Regions from separate parts of the Thermaerobacillus caldiproteolyticus genome, predicted to be linked through region 4. Evidence: riboswitches for the same ligand, from Rfam matches in the RefSeq annotation. Region 4 holds a riboswitch; each other region holds the start of a gene.
The links. A riboswitch is a leader RNA that binds a small molecule or an ion and turns the genes downstream of it on or off. The one in region 4 is predicted to bind S-adenosylmethionine.
Positions count from the first base shown of each region.

Region 1 (2,203 bases), 1.6 Mb from region 4:
TTCGGCGCGGAAATGACAGTGAATTCAGCTTCATGTGTTTGTAGTTCTTCCTGTGTCGGGCGAATGAATAATTGATGAGCAAACAAATTATGCCAAGCAAATTCGTTAACCACTTGAATCGGTAGGCGGTATTTCGGATCGGCTCCAGCAAACCCTTTGAATACAAATACTTCATCTTTTTCCATTAGATAGTCGATAACTTTGTTATATAATTTTTCAAACGTTTCCTCAGAAATCGGCTGATTGACAGTTCCCCAATCAATTTTTGCCTTTGTTGATGCTTCTTCGACGATATATTTATCTTTTGGCGAACGTCCTGTATATTTTCCTGTTGTTGTCGCAACAGCACCCGTTAGTGTTAACATTCCTTCTTTTCGCTTGAGAACCTTTTCAACTAATTGCGGTACGGATAGATTTTTAAGTACGTTTGGTTGTTGTAACAATACAGCCAATTTATTTGTCACGTCAACAGTGTTCATGTACAAAACCTGCCTTTTTGTGAATTTAATATTCTTGGAAATAGTATAACACATTTATATTATTAGTCCATACTATTTATCATAATTTCTTTTTATTTATTTTCCCCATTTTTTTGATAAAAACTTTATATAAAAATTTATTGACTTTCTTTATCTAGTTACGATATGATAAGTCATTGAACGGATACTCTTATCCCGAGTTGGTGGAGGGACAGGCCCGATGAAACCCAGCAACCGTCACAACAATGGAACATGTGAAATGGTGCTAACCTGTGGCAAGGGAAAGCCCTTGAACGATAAGAGTGAAAGGCGCGATATAAGAGCAATCACCTTTCCTCGAAGTTGAAGGAAAGGTTTTTTATATGCCCCTTGTTTGGCTATAAATCACAAAATTGAATTATACTAAGTAGGGAATGAGTACCGTATCATCTACGTAATGCGTAGAATGCAACTGTGTGTTCTAAAAGCTCACAACAGAAAAGAGGAGGAAATTGACGAAATGTCAACAAAACGCCGTTTGTTTACTTCTGAATCTGTAACAGAAGGGCATCCTGATAAAATTTGTGACCAAATTTCTGATGCGATTTTAGATGCGATTTTAGCAAAAGACCCAAATGCTCGCGTTGCTTGCGAAACGAGTGTAACGACGGGATTAGTGTTAGTCAGCGGTGAGATTACAACATCTACGTATGTGGATATTCCAAAAATCGTTCGTGACACGATTCGGGAAATCGGTTACACTCGCGCTAAATTCGGATTTGACGCTGATACGTGCGCTGTATTAACGTCGATTGACGAGCAGTCTCCTGATATCGCAATGGGCGTAGATAAAGCGTTAGAAGCACGCGAAGGTCAGATGACTGACGAGGAAATTGAAGCAATCGGTGCTGGGGACCAAGGATTAATGTTCGGATTTGCGTGCAATGAAACGAAAGAGTTAATGCCGCTTCCGATTTCATTAGCTCATAGATTGGCACGCCGTTTAGCAGAAGTTCGTAAGGAAGACATTTTACCTTACTTACGTCCAGATGGAAAAACACAAGTAACAGTAGAATACGATGAAAATGGAAAACCTGTTCGTGTGGATACAATTGTCGTATCTACGCAGCATCATCCAGAAATTACTCAAGAGCAAATTGAGCGCAACATTAAAGAACATGTGATTAAACCAGTTGTACCAGCTGAACTAATCGACGAAAACACAAAATACTTCATTAACCCAACTGGTCGCTTTGTCATTGGCGGACCTCAAGGTGACGCTGGATTAACGGGACGGAAAATCATCGTTGACACGTACGGTGGTTACGCTCGTCACGGCGGCGGTGCCTTCTCTGGTAAAGACCCTACAAAAGTAGACCGTTCTGCTGCGTATGCGGCGCGCTATGTGGCAAAAAACATTGTCGCAGCTGGGCTTGCTGATAAATGCGAAGTGCAATTAGCGTATGCGATTGGGGTAGCAAAACCTGTTTCCATCTCTATCGATACATTCGGTACGGGCAAAGTATCGGAAGACATCTTAATTGAAGTAGTACGCAACAATTTTGATCTTCGCCCTGCCGGCATTATTAAAATGTTAGATTTGCGCCGCCCGATTTATAAACAAACAGCGGCTTACGGTCATTTCGGTCGCACGGATATTGATCTTCCATGGGAGCGTACCGACAAAGCTGAAGCATTGAAAGAACAAGCCCTTGCATTAGCAGCTAAGCAATGAATGAAAAAAA
Region 1 is NZ_CP064060.1:2,496,985-2,499,187, reverse strand. Features, by position in the region: gene pckA (phosphoenolpyruvate carboxykinase (ATP)) at 1-479, opposite strand, end outside; SAM riboswitch class I at 667-782, shown strand; gene metK (methionine adenosyltransferase) at 979-2,193, shown strand.
Region 1: linked by a shared signal. The riboswitch ahead of metK (methionine adenosyltransferase) and the one ahead of mtnW (2,3-diketo-5-methylthiopentyl-1-phosphate enolase) in region 4 are both predicted to bind S-adenosylmethionine.

Region 2 (2,203 bases), 1.2 Mb from region 4:
AATTCTCGCAACAGCTTGTCCGGCATTTTCCATCAATGATTCTTCGCTCATACCGATTTGTTGAATCGTATACCGATCAATTGCGTACATTTCTGAAGCAGTAACCACGCGCATGACGTTCACCTCGCAAATTTTAATCCCCAATCAATATATACTTAACCCATTATTTCATATAAATTTTTTGTCGGTTACCAAAAACTCTAATCTCATCATATAAGTCATTTTAATTGCATAGTTACTAATTATCTAGCGTTTTCTATTTTAAGATTCTTCTTCGCCTATACGTAAAACACCTTTAAAAAATATACCATTTTTACTTATTCAACGAGCGTTTCATTCAGAATCCAAAAAGGCTGTGAGGTATTCGAAAAGAATACAAAGAAAATGTGAATAACATAGAAATTGCTATTTACCCCTTAAAAATGTTTTTGTCTTTGTGACTGAGTATTTCTTTTAATCTTTCTGATCAATGATGAGCGCTTCCCTCTTTTTGAATCCGTACTCATTCTTTATAACAAACTCCTTTTAAAAAATTTTTTCTATGATACACCAAGATTGTAAGCGATTTCTTTTTCTTTAGTCGGAAAAACGTATATTGACAATCATTTTTTTTAGAATTATGATTTATGTAAAAATTGAATACGATCAACCGCTTATCGAGAGTGACCGAGGGAACAGGCCCTATGACGTCCGGCAACCTCCTTATAAGAGGAACGGTGCCAAATCCTGCAGAATGACTTTCATTCTGAAAGATAAGTCGTGTACATAGATACCCGATGCCTCTTTCTGAATGAAAGAGGCATTTTTTCTTAACAAAAGATGCTCATGCATAAGGAGAGTAAAGTCTCTTATTGTATAAGATGAACATTAATCCTTGGTTGCCTTCTTCTCTTCATTCGCGAAAAGATGTGCACCATCTATAAATTACAAAAACAAAAATAGGAGCGAGGGATTCGATGATTGAGGTAAAGAACTTAGTAAAAGTGTATTCATCTAAAAAGAATAAGGTAATTGGCGTGGACAATGTTTCTTTAACGATCAAAAATGGTGAAATCTTCGGTATTGTCGGCTATAGCGGTGCCGGAAAAAGCACGCTTTTACGATGCTTAAATCTTTTAGAACGCCCAACATCGGGACAAGTCATCATCGATGGGGTCGATTTAACAACTTTAAATGACAAGGAATTACGCCAAGCACGCTTAAAGATCGGAATGATTTTCCAGCATTTCCACCTTGTTAGTTCAAAAACGGTATTTGAAAATGTCGCATTTGCTTTAAAAGCGGCAAAAAAGTCAAAAGACGAAATTGAGAAACGGGTGAATGAACTACTGGAAATGGTTGGTCTTGCTGATAAACGAGATGCGTATCCTTCCCAACTAAGCGGCGGCCAAAAACAACGAGTCGGAATTGCACGAGCACTTGCAAATGAACCAACTGTCCTCTTATGCGACGAAGCAACATCAGCGCTCGATCCAAGTACGACGAAATCGATTTTAGCCTTATTGAAAAAGATTAACCGCGAACTTGGAATTACGATTGTTTTAATTACTCATGAAATGGAAGTCGTCAAAGACATATGCGACCGTATTGCGGTGATGCAGGATGGAAAAGTAATTGAATTAGGAACCGTGTATGACATTTTTACGAATCCAAAAGAAGAATTGACAAAATCGTTTATTAATAGCGTTCTGCAATTTGAGCTTCCTGACCATTTGCTGAAAAAACGTACAGGAACGATTGTAAAAATTCAGTTCAAAGGTGAGATTGCCGAAGAAACAGTTGTTTCTGATATGCTTCAAACATTTAATGTAAAAGGAAATATTTTGCACGGAAAAATTGAGTACATTCAAGATATGCCGCTTGGAATTTTCATTATGGAACTTACAGGAGACCCTGATGAAATTGAACGAGCTATTGATTATATTTCCCTAAGAACAAAAGGATTGGAGGTCATTGCAAGTGCTGCTTAATTCGCTTATGAATCTAGTTCCTGAACTAAACAAAGCATTCTTGGAAACTCTTTATATGGTTGCCATTTCTCTTTCAGTGGCGATTATAGCTGGACTTCCTTTAGGAATTTTGTTATTCGTTACCGACCGCGGTCTGTTTTTAGAAAATACGACCGTTAAATCCGTTCTTGGATTTGTCGTAAATATGATTCGTTCCATTCCTTTTGTTATTTTGCTTGTTGGGCTATTGCCGC
Region 2 is NZ_CP064060.1:1,571,311-1,573,513, forward strand. Features, by position in the region: gene ISX45_RS07695 (NAD(P)H-hydrate dehydratase) at 1-114, opposite strand, end outside; SAM riboswitch class I at 651-759, shown strand; gene ISX45_RS07700 (methionine ABC transporter ATP-binding protein) at 957-1,970, shown strand; gene ISX45_RS07705 (methionine ABC transporter permease) at 1,960-2,203, shown strand, end outside.
Region 2: linked by a shared signal. The riboswitch ahead of ISX45_RS07700 (methionine ABC transporter ATP-binding protein) and the one ahead of mtnW (2,3-diketo-5-methylthiopentyl-1-phosphate enolase) in region 4 are both predicted to bind S-adenosylmethionine.

Region 3 (2,203 bases), 440 kb from region 4:
AGTATCGCTGGTGGCTTGTTATTGCGAAATCTGATTCCAGCAGCTTATGTCGTCGGTCCGTTAGCGGCAACAGCAATGATTCATGTGAGCGGGATTGAATTACCAGCACTTCCTGCTTGGTTGATTGTATTCGCACAAATTAGCGTCGGGATGAATATGGGAAATCGAATTACCGTCGAAGATATAAAGCTCGGCGGAAAATTTGGTTGGGTGTATTTTTTGCTGGCATTATTGTTAATCGCACTTTCGTTAGGCTGCGGTTACGTGTTCGCGAAGCTGACAAATCTCCCTTTGGCAACGGCACTATTAAGCCTTGCACCGGGCGGACTTGTTGAAATGGTGTTGACTGCCCAATCAGTGGGAGGAGACCCTTCCATTGTAAGCTCGCTGCAATTTATCCGCCTGCTGCTCGTGATTATTGTCGTACCGAACGTGTTAAAATGGGCATTTCGCAAATTCGACTATATGACATAACAACAGCACCCAGATGAATCGGGCGCTGTTGTTTTTCGTATATATGCCGATAGCTAATCATCATTGCCTTCGCTTTTTCTTATTGTGCCGGTTCGTAAAATTCGATCCACTCCCCGTCCGGACCTAGGAAAAATAAATATTTCGCGCCGTTTGGAAGCGTCGTAATGTCTTCCCACACAAGTGGAACTCCAAGTGATTGCAACCGTTCTTTTTCTTGCTCAATTCCTTCAACAGTAAAGGCAACATGGTGAACTTTTCCTTCTGCCGGCAAATTCGGATTATAGCCTTCAATGAGTTCAACGATAATCGAGCCGTTCAGTCCCAAAAAAGCTAATTTCATGCTTCCGTTTGTATGAATGAGTTCGCTGATTAGCTCTAATCCAACGACGTTTTGGTAAAATTGCTTTGACGTTTCAATGTTTTTGACTTGAATGCCAACATGTTCAAATTTTTTGATTGTCATATTCCTTTCTCCTCTTCCTTTTTTAATTGAAAAATACCGCTTGCAAATATGGGGTCATATGTAAAATTGAAATCCCTTTTGCTTCTAGTTCGTACCAAATATAGCGGTCAAGTGCATATGGCCCTTCCGCCTTTAATTCTTCCACTTCCGCTAGTGTCAATATGACTTGGAACGATCGTCCCAATGCTTGACCATAGAATAGAAAAAAATTCGTGCCGTGATCCAGATGAACAACAGCCGATCGGTCAAATTGTAAAAGCTGTTGTCTTATGCAACAAGCAACATGAGCCGCAAATGTCTTCGCTTTTAGATGCGACGCCATGTAACTGCGAATAAGTTGATTCTCATTCATCCTTTCTCCTCCCACCTCCTTCAACAATAAAAAAACTCTTTTCGCTATGAATGACACGAAAAGAGCTTATAGCCGTTCTTATCATTCAAAGCGAAATCGCTTTGCGGGTAGGAGCACCTTGCATGACATGCAGGTTGCTGTGAAGTCATTGAGCCCGGTCTCTCGTTCACTCTTGATAAGACTATTCAGTTTAGGTTTATCTTACCATTATCTTTTGGTAATGACAACGATTTTTTCGAATGCTGACGATGCATAGTCAAAATGAAAGAAGGGCTGGTTGTACGTTGAACAAGCCCTTCTTGTTTTTTATTTGTTATTCTACTTCTGGTGTTTCTGATGTTACTCCAACATCTTTCCATTTCCAATTGAATTGGTAAACATCAGCCGAATAGTTTTTCACACGATTGTTCACCGCATAAATAATAGAGCGGTATAACGTTGGAATGACCGGTACTTCTTCGTTCATTAATTCTTGCCATTGATTGTAAATCTCTTTACGATATTCAGTGTCAAATGCTTGTTCAGAATGGCCTTTTTCTAATAATTCATCATTTTTATCATTCACCCAACGTGAATAGTTAAACATCACATCCCGGCCATATAATCCATATGGGTCGACATCTGTACCAGTGTACCACGCTGCTGCGAACACATCGACTTTCGGATCGTCTTTTTCCACCATATCGTAGAACGAGTTAAACTCAGCTAAACGACCATCGACAAGCTGCACATCTAAGCCAACATCTTTCCAGCATTGTATATAAAACTTCGCTAGCGGCTCGGCGATGTCTCCTCCACTCATTGAAAGGAAATTAATTGTAAATTTTTTACCATTTGGATCTTCGCGAAGCCCGTCTCCGTCTTTATCTTTATACCCTGCCTCATCTAACAGCTTTTTCGCTTTTTCAGGATTA
Region 3 is NZ_CP064060.1:816,689-818,891, reverse strand. Features, by position in the region: gene ISX45_RS04245 (AbrB family transcriptional regulator) at 1-474, shown strand, start outside; gene ISX45_RS04240 (VOC family protein) at 554-937, opposite strand; gene ISX45_RS04235 (hypothetical protein) at 960-1,289, opposite strand; SAM riboswitch class I at 1,365-1,471, opposite strand; gene opp4A (oligopeptide ABC transporter substrate-binding protein) at 1,603-2,203, opposite strand, start outside.
Region 3: linked by a shared signal. The riboswitch ahead of ISX45_RS04235 (hypothetical protein) and the one ahead of mtnW (2,3-diketo-5-methylthiopentyl-1-phosphate enolase) in region 4 are both predicted to bind S-adenosylmethionine.

Region 4 (2,203 bases):
CTTTAGCGGCATCTTGAAGCGGTCTTCCTGCTAACACCGCATCAATGGCTGCGCAGAACGCTTTTCCTCCGCCTTCTGCTCCATCCGGGTGACCATGTACCCCGCCGCCTGCATTAATAACACTGTCGATGCCGAAATCGCGAATTAAAAGCGGTACTAGTCCCGGATGAATCCCCGCTGACGGAACCGGGAACGCTCGTTTCAATTGCTCATCTTCCTTCGTTAACTCAGCAGCAATGCCAAGCGCTTCTCCTCTATCAAGGGCAACGCTTCCATACGGTGATGGGAAAAGCGCAAAATCTGCTCCAGCAAGACGAAGCAATTTCCCAAGCAATAGCGGGCTCTTGATTCCATAAAATTCCGATGGTGTTAGCGCGCCGCTGATTGCCGGATGCGCCATAATTGGAATTGAAATGTCCTCATCTTCACGCAAACCTTGCAATACATCTAATCCATAAGCGAACACGTTAAAAAGAAGCACATCGGCATCTAGCTCCACTGCCCGCTTCGCTTTTTCTTTCAACTCGAACGTTTTCCCTGTTAAATTGACAGCGTACAATGTTTTCTTTCCCGTTTTTTCGTATATATCGTTTAACACCGCTTTTCCGGCAGCGATTCGCTTTTCAAACGGAGTTAAGTCATTTTCAAACAAAATTTCGTCATCTTTGACAAGATCAACTCCACCGAGTGCCTGTTGTTTTAACTGTTCCGACAAATAATGCAAATCGCGCCCGATAACGCCTTTAAAAATGCTCATGAGAAGCGGGCGATCATACACGCCAACTTTTTCGCGAATCCCGTCAATTCCAAAGCATGGACCAGGAAACTGCTTTTTCAATTCATCGGAAAATGTCATATCGATTAGCTTCACTTCTCCATCGAGCGATAGCTTGCCAAACACCGTTGTCAATATCGCCGGCAAATCAGCACTGAAATTGACGCTTGGATAAGCAATACGGACAAGCCCTCGCTTCACGCGTTTGCCAAGATACTCATTCACCCGCTCACTTTCTTCTATCTGTGTGACGCTGACGACAACCCCTTTATGTTTTCGTAATTGTTCTTGCTCTAACAGCGGCAAATCGGTCCAAGAACCAACGGTAAGGCCAAGAGCAATCCCTTCTGCTTTTTTCTCTAAATCTTTCTCATCATAAATGAGATATGTGGCAATTACTTGACTCATCATCTGTCCCTCTTTCTAAGCATCAATAAAAAAACCTCTTCATAAGAAGAGGCTAGATGTTCAGACTCTTCTTATCTCTCAGCATATCGCTGCAAGAATTAGCACCGTGCTTAACAACTGTTAAGTCGGTTGCCGGGCTTCATTGGGCTCGTCCCTCCACCTACTCTTGATAAGAATGCTTGAATCATGTATTCACTTTTCGAAATTTTCGCGGTAGTAAATTTAATTTGAATTATGACAGGGATTTTCAACTATGTCAATCATTTTTTTACGGCATGGAAAAGACCAAGCTTGGCAACGCGTTGTGCAGCTTCTTCTAAGCGCTCTTCACTCGTCAATAGACCGACGCGTACATACCCTTCTCCATGTTCCCCAAATCCGATTCCTGGGGCAACAACGACATGAGCTTTTTCAAGCAGGAAATCAGCAAATCGCTCCGATGTCCAGCCGTTCGGTACAGGTAACCACGCAAAAAACGAACCAGCTGGTGCTGTGACATCCCATCCGATTTGTTGAAGCGCCTTTACAAGTGTGTTCCGTCGCGATTCGTATAACGAAACAAGCTCTTTTACGCAATCTTGTGAAGAAAGAAGCGCGGTTGCTGCCGCCTCTTGAATCGCACCAAACAAGCTGACGTATAAATGATCTTGCAACAAGTTAATCGCTTCAATCACACTTTCATTCCCAACGGCAAATCCAACGCGCCAACCAGCCATATTATACGTTTTCGAGAACGTATAAATTTCAATACCGACGTCTTTGGCCCCTTTCGCCTGAAGAAAACTGATCGGTTTTTTCCCGTCAAATCCGATCGCTCCATAAGCAAAATCGTGTACGACGCAAATATCGTGTTTCGCCGCAAACAAAGCCGTTTCCTCAAAAAACTCTTTTGTCGCCACCGCACCGGTCGGATTGTTTGGATAGTTTAAAAACATTAACTTTGCCTTTTCCACTACGTCTTTCGACAGCTCACCGTAATCCGGCAAAAACTTGTTTTGCGCGCGAAGCGGCATCATTGCC
Region 4 is NZ_CP064060.1:378,293-380,495, reverse strand. Features, by position in the region: gene mtnW (2,3-diketo-5-methylthiopentyl-1-phosphate enolase) at 1-1,183, opposite strand, end outside; SAM riboswitch class I at 1,252-1,359, opposite strand; gene ISX45_RS02030 (pyridoxal phosphate-dependent aminotransferase) at 1,444-2,203, opposite strand, start outside.